2 regions of the Nocardiopsis sp. M1B1 genome follow, and region 1 is predicted to be linked to the other one. Evidence: predicted binding sites of a transcription regulator. Region 1 holds the regulator's gene; the other holds the start of a gene.
What was found. Region 1 encodes HrcA, which represses chaperone genes, less so after heat shock. Its sites were predicted from a motif close to TTGGCACTCTCNNNNNGAGAGTGCCAA; they were not measured.
Positions count from the first base shown of each region.

Region 1 (7,263 bases):
CGGGGTCGGGGGCGCCGGCGTCCGCGGGCCGGACCGGTTCCGCGCCTCCTACCCGGGGGGCCAGTTGAGCCCGCGGCCGCCGAGCAGGTGCCCGTGCAGGTGGAAGACCGTCTGCCCGGCGCCGCTGCCGGTGTTGAACACCAGCCGGTAGCCCTGTTCGGCGACGTCCTCGTCCGCGGCCACCTCGTGCGCCACCCGGACGATCTCGTCGAGCAGGCCGGTGTCCGCCGCGGCGGCCTCGGCGGCGTCGCGGTAGTGCTCGCGCGGGATGACCAGCACATGCGTGGGCGCCTGGGGGTTGATGTCGCGGAAGGCGACCGCGCGCTCGCTCTCGCGCACGATCTCGGCGGGCACCTCCCCCTTCACGATCTTGCAGAAAAGGCAGTCGTCCTGGACCATCGCTCACCTTGTTTTCCGTCTGCGCGGCCGAGGGAACGGCCGCCTTCTCGGTTTCGTCCGGGACCATGATGCCGCAGGTCGCCGTCGGGCGGGCCGACGGCGGAAGGCCTGCGGGGCACCGCGGGCGAGCGGGTTCGGCGACGCTCGGCGCCCCGGGCGCGATAGGCTTTCCACCCGTGCGCGTCAGGTCGTCGGCTCCGTCCGGCCCCGGCCATATTCCCGCGTGTTCGGATTGAAACGCACGTCTACCTGGAAAAGAAGAGGTATGCCCTTTCGTAAACCCCGCGACAAGGGTGTGCGTCGAACTGATGTGACGACAGAAACCATGGTGGCCGGTGCCACCACGGCACCGCTCTCGGTGGAGTGGGACGCCGACCACGCCGTGACGGAGCTCTACCGGGAGCACTACCGTCCGCTCGTTCGGCTCGCCGCCCTGCTGGTCCGCGACCACGCGACCGCGGAAGAGGTCGTCCAGGACTCGTTCGTCGCCATGCACGGAGCGTGGCGCCGCCTGCGCGACCCGAACAAGGCCCTGTCCTACCTGCGCCAGGCCGTGGTCAACAAGGCCCGGTCCGTGCTCCGCCACAGGGCGGTCGTGGAGAAGCACGCGCCCAAGGCCCTGCCCGACGCCCCCAGCGCGGAACACGGCGCGCTGAGCCTGTTGGAGCGCGAAGCCGTCATCCGTGCCCTGCGCAAACTACCCACCCGTCAGCGAGAGGCCATCGTGCTCCGGTACTACGGCGACCTGTCCGAGGCACAGATCGCGGACGCCATGGGGATCAGCCGGGGTGCGGTGAAGAGCCACACGTCCCGCGGTATCTCCGCGCTCCGCTCTGTTCTGGAGCAAACGACATGACCAGCCCCACGAACCCCACGAACGATCCGTTCGAGGAGCAGCTGCGCCACCTGCTCAAGGCCGAGGCCGACGCGGTCACGACCTCTCCCGAGGCGTTGAACCTGATCCGTGAGCGCACCGAGCGCAACCGCGGTTCGGCCTGGTTCGGTATGCCCTGGCTACGTCCGGCGGTGGCGGTGGCGGGAGCCGCCCTGATCGCCGGGTCCGTGGTCATCTCCAGCCCCCAGGTCCGCGACCACGTGCTGGAGATCGTCCCCGCGGGCGCCGACCGCGAGGGCGCGCCCGCCGAGGAGGAGGGCGGGGGCGGCGGTGTGGCCGCTCCCGATCCCTCCACCGGCTCCGTGGACGGCACCACCCAGCAGGAGGAGGAGCCGCCGCGCGACCCGGCCTCCTCCCCCACCCCGGAGGACGACGAGGAGGAGCCCGCTCCCTCCGAGGAGGGCGTGACGGCCGCCGCCACGTGTCCGACGCCCGAGGAGCCCGTCCCCCCGACCCCGTCCAGCTCCGAGGAGGAGAAGGACGAGAAGGCCGCCTCCGAGGAGGAGTGCGAGCCCACCGACGAGCCCAGCAGCGGCGCCGGCGACGGGTCCACCGGTGAGGAGGGCGGCGGCGACAACGGCGGCGGGACCGGCGGGGAGGAGCCCTCCGGCGGCGGTGACGGCACCGGCGGCGAGGGCGGCGGAACCGGAGGCGACGGAACCGGCACGGGCGGCACCGGCACCACCGGGGGCGACAACGGCGCCAAGACGGCTCCCGGCAGCTGACAGGCCCCTCCGAGGCGACCCGTCGCACGTCGGGACCGGTGTCCCCACGGGCGAGAGCCGTCCACGAGAGCATGTGAGAGGCGCCCGGACGTGTCCGGGCGCCTCTCACATGTTCGGGGTCGGGGCGTGCGCCCTACCAGCGGCCGGTGCGGGACTGGAGCACCGACAGGGCGGCGACCCCGGCGGTGGAGGTGCGCAGCACGCTCGGTCCCAGCAGTGCCCGGACCGCGCCCGCGGCGTCGAACGCCTCCAGTTCGGCGTCGGAGAAGCCGCCCTCGGGACCGACCACCACGACGACTCCGGCGCCCCCTCCCGCGGGCAGCTCCAGCTGAGACAGGCGGCTGGCGCCGTCCTCGTGCAGCACGACGCCCAGGTCCGCCCCCGCCAGGAGGCCGACCACGGCGGCCCGGTCGGCGAGGTCGGCGACCTCGGGCAGCCGCGCACGCCGGGCCTGCTTGGCCGCCTCGCGGGCGGTCGCACGCCACTTGGCCAGTGCCTTGGCGGCGCGGTCGCCCTTCCATCGGGTGACGCAGCGCTCCGCCGCCCAGGGCACGACCGCGTCCGCTCCGGCCTCGGTCATCATCTCCACGGCCAGTTCGCCCCGGTCGCCCTTGGGCAGTGCCTGGACCACCGTCAGGCGGGGGCGGGGCGCCGGTTCCTCCCGGCGCTCCACCACCGCGCAGACGATGTGGTCGCGTCCCACGGCGGTCACAGTGCAGCGGGCGCGCAGGCCGCGTCCGTCCGAGAGGTCGACGGTCTCGCCCTCCCGGATGCGGCGCACCACGGCGGCGTGGCGGCCCTCGGCGCCGTCCACCGTCACCCGGTCGGCCGCCAGGTCGGCGGCCTCGACCAGGAAGACCGGCGGTGTCACTTGGCGCCGAAGGCGTCGCGGATCTTGGAGAAGAACCCGCCGTGTCCGGGGCTGAAGCGTCCCGGGGTCTGGTCCTCGCCACGCAGTTCGGCGAACTTGCGCAGGAGGGCCTCCTGCTCCTCGTCCAGCCTGCTCGGGGTCTCCACGTCCACGCGGATGCGCAGGTCGCCCCGGCCGCCGCCGTCGAGGTGGCTGACGCCCTTGTTGGGGAGGGTGATGACGTGGCCGGAGTTGGTGCCCGGGCGCAGGTCGATGTTCTCGGTGCCGTCGAGGGTGTCGAAGGCGAAGGAGGCGCCCAGCGCGGCGGCCGTCATGGGGACGGTCACCGTGCAGTGCAGGTCGTCGCCGCGGCGTTCGAAGGTGGGGTGCGGGCGCTGGATGATCTCCAGGATGATGTCGCCGCGCGGTCCGCCGTTGGGGCCGACCTCGCCCTCCCCGGCGAGCTGGATGCGGGTGCCGTCGTCGACGCCCGCGGGGATCTTGACGGTGCGGGTGACCTTCTCGCGCACCCGGCCCTCGCCCGCGCAGTCGCCGCAGGGGTTGGTGATGACCGAGCCCTGGCCCGAGCACTGGGGGCAGGGGCGGGAGGTCATGACCTGGCCGAGGAAGGACCGGGTGACCTGGGAGACCTCGCCCTGTCCGTGGCACATCTCACAGGTGGTGCGGTGCGAACCGGCCGCCGTCCCCTCGCCCTGGCAGGTCTCGCACAGGATGGCGGTGGGGAAGGTGATCTCCTTGCTGACCCCGAACGCGGTCTCCACCAGGTCGAGTTCGACGCGGATCTTGATGCTGCGCCCGCGGCGGACCCGCTCCCGGGGGCCGCGCCCGCCGGGCTGGCCGCCGCCGAAGAAGGCGTTCATGATGTCGTCGAAGGCGAACCCGCCCGCGCCGCCGAAGCCCCCGGCCCCGCCGCCGCCGGGCGCGTAGGGGTCCTGGCCCATGTCGAACATCCGGCGCTTGTTCTCGTCGGAGAGGACCTCGTAGGCCTGGGTCACCTCCTTGAAGCGCTCCTGGGTTGCGGGGTCCGGATTGATGTCCGGGTGGAGTTCGCGCGCGAGCCGCCGGTAGGCCTTCTTGATCTCGTCCTTGGACGCGTCGCGACGCACTCCGAGAACCTGGTAATAGTCTCTGGCCACTGGGTTACTGTCCTGCCAAAATCTGTCCGACATAGCGAGCCACGGCGCGTACTGCTCCCATCGTCCCCGGGTAGTCCATCCGGGTGGGTCCCACCACACCGATCTTGGCGAGCGACTGGTTTCCCACACCGTAGTCCGCCGACACGATGGAGGTGGACCTCAGGCCCTCGTGGAAGTTCTCCGCGCCGATGCGCACCGTGAGCATCGACGGGTCCTTGGCCTCTCCCAGCAAACGGATGAGGACCATGTTCTCTTCCAGCGCCTCCAGGACGTCCCTGAGGCTGGCGGCGAAGTCGACGGCGGCGAGGTTGGCCGTCCCCGCGAGGACGATCTTCTCCTCGTGCCGTTCGACGAGGCTCTCCAGCAGGACGGAGAGGACCGACACCGCCATCTGGCGGTGTTCGGGCGGCACCTGCGGAGGCAGGTCCTCCACCGCGTCGGGCACGTCGCCGAGGTGGCGTCCGGCGATGGCCCGGTTCAACATCGCGCGCAGGTCGTTGACGGCGGCCTCGTGGACCTCTCCCAGGCCGTCGATGACGCGCTGCTCGACCCGGCCCGTGTTGGTGATCACGACCATCATGATCCGCTGCCCCCCGAGGGGGACCAGTTCCACGTGCTGCACCGACGAGCGGGTCAGCGACGGGTACTGGACGATCGCGACCTGGCGGGTGAGCTGCGCGAGGAGCCGCACGGTCCGGGCGACGATCTCGTCGAGGTCCACGGCGCCGGTGAGGAAGGACTCGATGGCGCGCCGCTCCGCGCTGGAGAGCGGTTTGACCGAGGAGAGCCGGTCGACGAAGAGCCGGTACCCCTTGTCCGTGGGAACGCGTCCGGCACTGGTGTGCGGCTGCGCGATGTAGCCGTCCTCCTCCAGCGCGACCATGTCGTTGCGGATGGTCGCCGGGGAGACTCCGAGCCGGTGCCGGTCGGCCAGGGCCTTGGAACCCACGGGCTCGTTGGTGTTGACGAAGTCTTCGACGACGGCACGCAGGACCGCGAGCTTGCGCTCATCCAGCACTCGCCACCTCCTGGCACTCCATGGTCCTCAGTGCTAAGTCTATGCCCGGCCGCAAACCCTGACGGTTACCCGCGGTCGGCCGGGCCCCGGGGCGGCGTTGTCGCCCCTGCTCCCGCCGGGCCCGCGGCGCGCGCCACCAGTAGACTGCACGACCGTGGCTACCAAGGGAACCGGCCGTTACGGCCGCGACGTGCTCGCCGGGGACTGGCGCCGCCCGAAGAAGAAGGCGGTCCGCGAGGTGTCCCTGGAACGGGAACTGGTCGTCGAGGACGCCGGGGAGGCGTTCTGCGGGGCGGTGGTGGCCTGGGACAAGGCCACCGTCACGCTGGAGGACCGGCACGGCCGCCGCCGCGTGTTCGACCTCGCCCCGGCCGCGTTCCTGGTCGACGGCGAGCCGGTGACCCTGGTGCGCCCCGCCCCGGCGGCGCGGGGACCGCTGCGCAGCGCCTCCGGGTCGGTGGCGGTGCCGGGCGCTCGGGCGCGCACGGCCAGGGAGAGCCGGATCTACGTGGAGGGCGTCCACGACGCCGAACTGGTGGAGAAGGTCTGGGGCCACGACCTGCGCGTGGAGGGGGTGGCCGTCGAGTTCCTGGAGGGGGTCGACGACCTGCCCTCGATCGTGGCGGAGTTCTCACCCGGGCCCGGCAGGAGGCTGGGCGTCCTGGTGGACCACCTGGTGCCGGGTTCCAAGGAGACGTGGATCGCCGAGCGTGTGCGCGGCGAGCACGTGCTGGTGGCCGGGCACCCCTACGTCGACGTCTGGCAGGCGGTCCGGCCGGGTTCGGTGGGGATCGGGGCCTGGCCCGAGGTGCCGCGCGGCGTCCCCTGGAAGGAGGGGGTCGTGAGCGCCCTGGGCTGGCGGATGGAGACGGGAGAGGCGTGGCGCCGGATCCTGGGGTCGGTCCGTACCTATGCTGATCTGGAGCCGGCTCTGCTCGGCCGGGTGGAGGAGCTGATCGACTTCGTCACCGGGCCGCACCCGGACGCTCCCTAGCGAGCGCCGCGCGCGGGGGGAGCGGCAGGACCTAGGATTTGACCCGGGCGAGGCTCCGGTCCCCGTGTCCGGTGCCGAGGTCGCCCGCCTCCGGCCCGCGCGGTCGTCGGTACAGCACGGTAGTACAGGAACCTCCCCCTCATCAGCGGAGCCAAGGAAGAGCATGAGCCAGACCCCGACGAACCCCCCGCCCCCGGAGGATCCCCACCGGGGACAGCAGCCGGACCACGGGCAGGACGGGCAGCAGGAGTACGGACAGCAGCCCCCGCAGCCGGAACCCGGCCAGCAGCCCGCCTACGGGCAGCCGTCCGGGGCGCAGCAGCCCTACGCTCCGCAGCCCGACCAGGACCACGGCCAGCCGCCCTCGGGAGCGCAGCCCGCCTACGGCCAGCCCTCCGGCGCGCAGTCCCCCTACGCCCCGCAGCCCGAGCAGGGCTACCAGGGCTACGGCCAGGCTCCGGGAGCGCAGCCCGACTTCGCACCGCCGCCCGGCGCCCCGTCGCCGTACGCTCCCCAGCCCGGCCAGGGCCAGCCCGCCTACGGCCAGCCCTCGGAAGCGCAGTCGCCCTACGCTCCGCAGTTCGAGCAGGGGCAGCAGGGCTACGGCCAGGCCTCGGGAGCGCAGCCCGGCTACGCCCCGCAGCCCGGGTACGGACAGCAGCCCCACGGCCAGCCGCACCCCCAGCAGGGCGAGTACGGACACCCCTCGGGCGGGCAGCAGCAGCCCGGTTTCGCCCCGCCGGAAGGGACCCCCGAGCAGCCCGGCTACGGGCAGCAGGCAGCCTACGGCCAGCCGCCCTCGGGGGCGCAGCCCGCCTACGGCCAGCCCTCCGGCGCGCAGTCCCCGTACGCCCCGCAGCCCGACCAGGCGCAGCAGGGCTACGCCCAGGCTCCGGGAGCGCAGCCCTCCGGCGCCCAGCCGGGTTACGGGCAGCCCTCCGGCGCCCAGCCCGGCTACGCCCCGCAGCCCGGGTACGGACAGCAGCCCCACGGCCAGCCGCACCCCCAGCAGGGCGAGTACGGACAGCCCCAGCAGGGGGTCTACGGCCAGCCCGTCCCGGGCCAGCAGCAGCCCTACCCCGGCGCCCCCGCGGCGTACGGGCAGCCGGGTGTTCCGGGCCAGCCCCAGCAGGGCGCCCCGGGCGGCGACAACAGCACGCTCGTGGCCATGCTCGCCCACCTGTCGGGCTTCGTGATCGCCTGCCTGGGCTGGATCCCGCCGCTG
Region 1 covers NZ_CP196194.1:1,773,291-1,780,553, reverse strand. Annotated here, with positions in the region: gene ACSTA4_RS07715 (histidine triad nucleotide-binding protein) at 49-399, opposite strand; gene ACSTA4_RS07710 (SigE family RNA polymerase sigma factor) at 725-1,255, shown strand; gene ACSTA4_RS07705 (hypothetical protein) at 1,252-2,019, shown strand; gene ACSTA4_RS07700 (16S rRNA (uracil(1498)-N(3))-methyltransferase) at 2,153-2,890, opposite strand; gene dnaJ (molecular chaperone DnaJ) at 2,887-4,026, opposite strand; gene hrcA (heat-inducible transcriptional repressor HrcA) at 4,031-5,044, opposite strand; gene ACSTA4_RS07685 (DUF3097 domain-containing protein) at 5,199-6,038, shown strand; gene ACSTA4_RS07680 (DUF4870 domain-containing protein) at 7,207-7,263, shown strand, end outside.

Region 2 (7,263 bases), 2.8 Mb from region 1:
CCTCGATCCGGTGCAGCCCGACGCGGAAGAAGGAGTGGTCCACGGCCAGCGCGACCGCGGTCGGGGTGATGCCGAGCCCGGCGTGGGCGCTGTCGATCCAGTAACCGACCTGCGCCGACCTGGCCGAGCCCCACACGATGGCCCCCACCGTGATCTGGCCGACGAACCTGTCGTCGTACAGGACCGCCCAGGGCATGGACAGGCCCTGCCTGGCCTCGTGGCGGATGGACTGGAGCATCGAGACGTAGGGGGTGAGCCCGGTGGTGCGCAGCGGCATCTCCGGATAGGTGGGCTCCCAGGGGCGCAGCCACTCCTCGTTGCGCGAACGCGTGTCCCGGAGCGCCGCGGCGTCGCGGAGCCGCAGTGGCCGGAGTACGACCGGACCCTCCTGGAGGGTGACGGGCCACCCATGTCTGCGATTCACGACCGTCCCTTCGATGCCCTCGGCACCGTAGCCCAGCGCTGCGACACCGGACGCGGAGGCGTCGGGTTCCCGTCGCCGGTGACGGGCTCCAGTATTCCACTCCCCGGGGCGCGGCATGGCTGTGGTCGCCCCAGGGGGCAAGAATCGGATGATTCTTAACTCCAATACTCCCGTACCGAAAACCGGCCCTGCCCCAAGGAATTCTCAACGGTCGGAATGCCCGGGATGTGATTCCGGTCATTGTCCGGTGTCATTCGGAGCGGGCGTGGTCGCCTCCGCGCAGCTGGTCCACCGCGTGCCGCAGCACCGGCGCCAGCACCTCCATCCCGTCGGCGGCTCCGCCCCGGGAGCCGGGCAGGTTGACCACGAGCATCCGGTGCCCCGCGCGCTCGGCGACCCCGGCCAGGCCGCGCGACAGGATCGCCGTGGGCACGCCCTTGTCCCTGCCCGCGGCCCGCAGCGCCTCGGCGATCCCGGGGATCTCGTAGGACAGCAGCGCGCGCGTCACCTCGGGCGTGTGGTCGTGCGGGGTCAGCCCGGTCCCCCCGGTGGTGACGACGGCGTCGAGCCGCTCGTCCAGGGCGCGGCCGATGGCCCGGGCCACGGGTTCGCCGTCGGGGACCACCCACGGCCCCACGACCGCGCAGCCGATCCCGCGCAGCGCCTCGGCCACGACCGGCCCGGAGCGGTCCGGGTATACTCCCGCCGCCGCCCGGTTGGACGCCGTGACGACCGCCACGCGGGGGGTGAAGGCCCCGGCGTCAGTCACCACGCCTCCAGTGGCCCTTCCTGCCGCCGGTCTTCTCCTCGACGCGCACCCCGGTGACCTCGGCCGCCGGGTCGATCGCCTTGACCATGTCCACCAGTCCGAGGGCCGCGGCCATGACGCAGGTGAGCGCCTCCATCTCCACGCCGGTGCGGTCGGCGGTGCGGACCGTGGCCCGGATGTCCACGCCCGCGTCCACGACGGCGAGGTCCACGTCCACCCCGTGCACGGCGATGGGGTGGCACAGGGGCACCAGGTCGGGGGTGCGCTTGGCCGCCTGGATCCCGGCGATCCGGGCGACGGCCAGGGCGTCGCCCTTGGGCACCTCTCCCCCGCGCAGGGCGGCGACGGCCTCGGGGCCGAGCAGCACCCGTCCCGACGCGGTGGCGGTGCGCGCGCTCACCGTCTTCTGCGAGACGTCGACCATGCGGGCGGCGCCGGACCCGTCCAGGTGGGTGAACCCGGAGGGGTGGTCGGCCCCCTCCCGCCGTGGGGTGTCGGTCATGGGCCCGCCAACTCCTCCGCTCGGAACGCGGAACGCGGCCGGTCGGCCCCGTCCGGGCGCGCCGGAGCGCGCCACCACGACCGTACGGCACTCCCGGGGCACCCGGTCCACGGGTCCGCGGACCCGGGCGGGCGCGGCTCAGGCCGGTTCGGGCAGGCGCACCACCTCGACGCGGCTGCCCGCGGCCAGTTCGGTCACCTCCTCGGGCACCACCACGAGCGCGTTGGCCCCGGCCAGGGCGGACAGCTGGTGCGAGCCCTGGTGCGACGCCGGGGACACCGTGGGCTCGGCGTCGCGACCGTAGGGGGACTCCTCCAGCACCGCGCGCAGGAAGGAGCGGCGCCCGGGCGGGGAGGTGACCGGCGAGGTGAGCAGGGCGCGCATGCTCGGCAGCGGCCGGGGGTCGAGCCCGCGCAGGCGGCGCAGCGCGGGCCGGACGAAGACCTGGAAGGACACGAAGGCGCTCACCGGGTTGCCGGGCAGCGTGATGATGGGGGTCCGGTCCGGGCCGATCACGCCGAAGCCCTGGGGCTTGCCCGGCTGCATCGCCACCTGGACGAACTCCACGGTGCCCTCGCGGGTGAGCACCTCCTTGACCACGTCGTGGGCGCCCATGCTCACACCGCCCGTGGTCACCACGACGTCGGCGCGCACCAGCAGGTCGTCCAGCGTGTCGCGCACCGTCTGGGGGTGATCGCCCACGAACCCGTGGCGGTGCACCTCGCACCCGGCGTCGCGCGCGGCGGCGGCGATCATGAAGCTGTTGGACTCCCAGATCTGGCCGGGGCCGAGCGGGCGCCCGGGCTCGACCAGCTCCTCGCCGGTGGAGAGCACCATCACGCGGGGGCGGGCGTAGACCGGCACCGAGCGGCGCCCGACGGCCGCCAGGACGCCCATCTCCCCCGGGCCGACGCGCACGCCGGGCCGCAGCACGGTGGCGCCCGCGGTGACGTCGTCCCCCGCGCGGCGCACGGCGTTGCCCTCCTTCACCGGCCGGTCGAAGGTCACACTGGCCGTGCCGCCGTCGGTCCACTCGACCGGGACCACCGCGTCCGCCCCCGAGGGCATGGGCGCGCCGGTCATGATCCGGGCGGACCTGCCGGGCAGGACCGCCGTCGGGGAGGGGTCCCCCGCCGGGATGTCGGCCACGACCGGCAGCCGCACGGGGTTGTCCGGCGAGGCCGACTCCAGGTCCGCGGCGCGCACCGCGTACCCGTCCATGGACGAGTTGTCGAAGCCCGGCAGCGACACGGGCGAGGTGACGGCCTCGGCCAGCACGGCGCCGTGTGCCTGGAGCAGGTCCAGCTCGGTCGGCACGGGGTCGGGGATCAGTGCCAGGACGTCGGCGACGTGCTGTTCGACGCTCTTCACGGGGTTCCTCCCGGTTCGCGGTTCCTGTGGTGGCCCCGCCTCCCCTCCCTCAGGAGACGGCTCACGCCCCATTCTTGCCGCGTCCGGCCCCGTATGTGGCGCGCCGGGCTCCGGTCGGGGCGCCCGGGGTCCCCGGTCAGGGGCGCTGGGCCTGCGCGCGGTCGACGAAGTCGCGCAGCCAGGGCAGCAGTTCGTCGGCGAGGTCGGGGCGGCGGCAGGCGAAGTCCACGACCGTGCGGATGTAGTCGGCCTTGTTGCCGGTGTCGTAGCGGCGGCCGCGGAAGAGGACGCCGTGCACCGTGCCGCCGTCCTCGGGCTTGCGCCGGGCCAGCTCGCGCAGGGCGTCGGTCAGCTGGATCTCGCCGCCCCGGCCGGGCGGGGTCTCGTGCAGGACGGGGAAGACCGCCGGGTCGCAGACGTAGCGGCCGATGATCGCCCAGCGGCTCGGTGCCTGCTCGGGGGCGGGCTTCTCGACCAGGTCGGTGACGGTGACGACGTCGTCCTCGTCGGTGGGCTCGATGCCCGCGCACCCGTACAGGGACACCTGCTCGGGCTCCACCTCCATGAGGGCGACGACGCTGCCGCCGTGGCGCTCGCGCACCTCGATCATGCGGCGCAGCAGGTCGGCGGACTCGATGAGGTCGTCGCCCAGCAGGACGGCGAAGGGGTTGTCGCCCACGTGCGCCTCCGCGCACAGCACCGCGTGGCCCAGACCGCGCGGCTCGCCCTGGCGGACGTAGTGCACCTGGGCGAGGTCGCTGGATTCGCGCACCGAGCGGAGTCGGGCGTCGTCACCCTTGGCCTCCAGCGCCTCCTCCAACTCGTAGGCCCGGTCGAAGTGGTCCTCGATGGAGCGCTTGCTGCGGCCCGTGATCATCAGGACGTCCTGGAGGGAGGCGGCCACCGCCTCCTCCACGACGTACTGGATCGCGGGCTTGTCCACGATCGGCAGCATCTCCTTGGGCGTGGCCTTGGTCGCGGGCAGGAAACGCGTGCCCAGGCCCGCGGCGGGTACGACCGCCTTCGTGACGGACACGGAACCGGAGGGTCGCTTCTGGTCGGTGGAGTCGTTCATGTCGGCACTTTAGGCCAGTGGTCGGCCGTCTCCGCGCCTCCACACACAGGAGGGCGCCAAGAAGTACGGATCGTTTCGGGCCGCGGAGGGCGGCCCGCCACCGCGTGTTCACCGCGCGGGGCAACCGGCCGGTTCGGGGCGGTGCCACACTGGGGCCATGGGCGAGAGCGAACTGCGTGAGGCCAAGGCCGGGCTGCGGAGGGGTTTCCTGGAGCGGCGGCGCGCCCGGGGTCCCGAGGAGCGCGCCCGGGCCGGGTCGGCGGTCCGCGACGCGCTGCTGGACGTCCCGTGGCTGGCCATGGGCGGGACGGTCGCCTGCTACTACTCCGTGGGCGGCGAGCCCGACACCCGCAAGCTGGTGGCGGCGCTGTGGAAGCGCGGCGCCTACGTGCTGCTGCCCGTGTTCCTGCCCGGCGGCGAACTGGACTGGGCGGCCTTCGACGGGCCGGACTCCCTGGCCCCGGCCGGACACGGGCTGCTGGAGCCCGTGGGTCGCCGCTACGGGCCCGACGCGCTGGCCCGGGCCGACGCCGTGGTCTGCCCGGCCGTGGCCGTGGACCGTCGGGGGACGCGCCTGGGGCGCGGCGCCGGGTGCTACGACCGCGCGCTGGCCCGCAAGGGCCCGCACGCCCCGGCGATCGCCCTGGTCCACGACGAGGAGTTCGTGGAGTCGCTGCCCGCCGAGTCGCACGACCGGCCGGTGGACGCCGTGGTCACCCCGTCCGGCGGGGTGCGGGTCCTCGGCTCGGGCGTGTGGCCGGGCGGACCGGCCGAGCGGGAGCGGTTGAGCCGGAGGGGCTGAGCGGAAGCGGCCGGGCCGCGGGGACGGGGAACGCGGGCGGGATTAACCCGGGCCCCGGGGGCGTTGTCGCTGGCGGTCGCGCTCCGGGGGCGCCCGGCGCCCGACCGTTCGCGCCCCCGCGCCGGTCCCCGTGGGCGAGGCCCTGTCACGGCTCCGGTCGGCGAGCGCGTACTATTTAGCAGTCAACGGGCGAGAGTGCCAGCAAGGAGGAGCCGAACAGTGCCTACGTACCAGTACGCGTGCACCGAGTGCAGCGCCCAGATGGAGGTCGTGCAGAGCTTCAGCGACGACGCGCTGACCGTCTGCCCCGAGTGCGAGGGCCGCCTGCGCAAGGTGTACTCCGCCGTGGGCATCGTCTTCAAGGGCTCCGGCTTCTACCGCACCGACAGCGGCAAGTCCTCCAACAGCTCCGTGCTGACCGGCTCGGGCTCCTCCGAGAGCAAGGACAGCGGGAACTCGGGCTCCACCGACTCCTCCTCCGCGTCCTCCGCCTCCTCGGACGCCAAGAGCTCCTCCTCGGACACCGGCAGCAGCACCACGAGCAAGGCCGCCAGCACCAGCGCCACCGCCGCGACGAGCTGACCCGCCGGGCCGTTGACCGCCACCGCGCCGCCGACCCCTCGGCGGCGCGCGGCACGTCCGGCCCCGGCGAGCGCGACGGGGCGCTGACGGCCCCGCGCCTCCCCCCTCCGGACCCCCAGTGGTCCGACCCGGTGCGCGGCCCGCGCGATCGGGCCTGTGGACAACCTCCGAACGGCCCCTCCGCGGCCTAGCGTTGAGGGTATGACCAACGCCGCGCCCCTCCCCTACCGGCACCGTCGCACGCTCACCCGGCTCCTGGACCGGCACCGGCGCGCCGTCGCCGCCCTCCTGGCCGCCGCCGCGCTCCTGAGCGCCGTCCTGGCCGTACGCCCTCCGCCCGTGCCCGTCACCCGTGTCCTGGTCGCCTCCCGCGACCTCGGCGCCGCGGACCCCCTCACCGAGGGCGACCTCACCGCCCGGGACCTGCCCGCCGGGTCCGTGCCGGGCGGCGCGCTCGCGGCCGACACCGCGACCGCCGGGCTGCGCCTCAACGCCCCGGTGCGCCGGGGGGAGGTGATCACCGACGCCCGGCTCGCCGACCCTCCCGCGCGGGCCTACGGCCCCGGCCTGGTCGCCGTCCCGGTGCGGGTGGCCGACCCCGGCGCGGTGGGCCTGCTCTCCCCCGGCAGCCGGGTGGACGTCCTCGCCGCCGGAGGGGGCGACGACCTCGCGCCGGCCCGGGCGGGCCCCGCCGTGGAGGTGGTCAGCGACCGCCCCGTCCTGGCCCTGCCGGAGGAGGAGTCCTCGGGCGGCGGGGAGGGCGGCGCGCTGATCGTCGTCGCCGCCACGCCCGTCGAGGCCAGGAGCCTGGCGGGCCACGCGGCAGGCTCGCGGCTGTCCATCACCATCCGCGGTTGACCGGCGACCTCCAGTGGGCAAAGCTGGCCGGGCGCCGCGGGCTCCCACCAGGGGGATCCCGCTCCGGCGCCCGTACGGACACCACGAGTATGTAGGGCTTGTATCCATGCAAGGCTTCAAGAAGTTCCTGCTCCAGGGCAACCTGGTGCAGCTGGCGGTCGCGGTCGTGATCGGCGCGGTCTTCGCCAACCTCATCACCGCGTTCACCGAGGGGTTCATCACCCCGCTGATCGGCATCTTCGGCGGGGTTCCCACCTTCGGCGACCTCTACTTCGAGATCAACGGGAGCCGGTTCCTGTACGGGGCGTTCGTCGACGCGCTGATCTCGTTCCTGATCACCGCAGCGATCCTGTACTTCTTCGTGGTCCTGCCCGTGGCCAAGGTGGTGGAGCGCTTCGTCAAGGCCGAGGAGGCCACCACCCGCGAGTGCCCGCACTGCTTCAGCGAGATCAGCAAGAAGGCGTCCCGCTGCGCCCACTGCACCAGCGAGGTGGTGCCCGAGACCGCCGCCTGAGGCGGTCGGACGCGCCGGGGGGCGGCCCCGTGCGGGACCGCCCCCCTGAAAGACGCCGCGGGTCAGCCGGTGTACTCCCAGTGCCAGGGCTCGAAGGGACTGGACTTGGCCCAGGCCGGGTGGTGCCAGCCGAAGTCGGCGCCGTTGGCCTCCATCCAGAGCCAGCGGTCGGAACGGTAGTTCTGGATGCCGCAGCCGAGGTCGATCGCCTGTCCCAGGCCGTGGTTGCTCGTACCGGGGACGGCCGCGAAGCCCGGCGCGACCTGTCCGTAGACCCGGTGCTGGTTGGGCAGGTCGCGGTAGGCGCTGGTGATGCAGATGTTCTCGCCGTACTCGTCCACGTACCTGGCGTTGAGCTGGAGGAAG
Region 2 covers NZ_CP196194.1:5,892,368-5,899,630, forward strand. Annotated here, with positions in the region: gene ACSTA4_RS25520 (GNAT family N-acetyltransferase) at 1-424, opposite strand, end outside; gene ACSTA4_RS25525 (MogA/MoaB family molybdenum cofactor biosynthesis protein) at 675-1,193, opposite strand; gene moaC (cyclic pyranopterin monophosphate synthase MoaC) at 1,186-1,695, opposite strand; gene glp (molybdotransferase-like divisome protein Glp) at 1,834-3,066, opposite strand; gene galU (UTP--glucose-1-phosphate uridylyltransferase GalU) at 3,203-4,141, opposite strand; gene ACSTA4_RS25545 (5-formyltetrahydrofolate cyclo-ligase) at 4,299-4,943, shown strand; gene ACSTA4_RS25550 (FmdB family zinc ribbon protein) at 5,163-5,525, shown strand; gene ACSTA4_RS25555 (SAF domain-containing protein) at 5,727-6,383, shown strand; gene ACSTA4_RS25560 (MscL family protein) at 6,490-6,897, shown strand; gene ACSTA4_RS25565 (D-alanyl-D-alanine carboxypeptidase family protein) at 6,960-7,263, opposite strand, start outside.
Region 2: ACSTA4_RS25550 (FmdB family zinc ribbon protein) is a predicted target of HrcA. The motif match lies at 5,119-5,145, and genes of this name have one in related genera.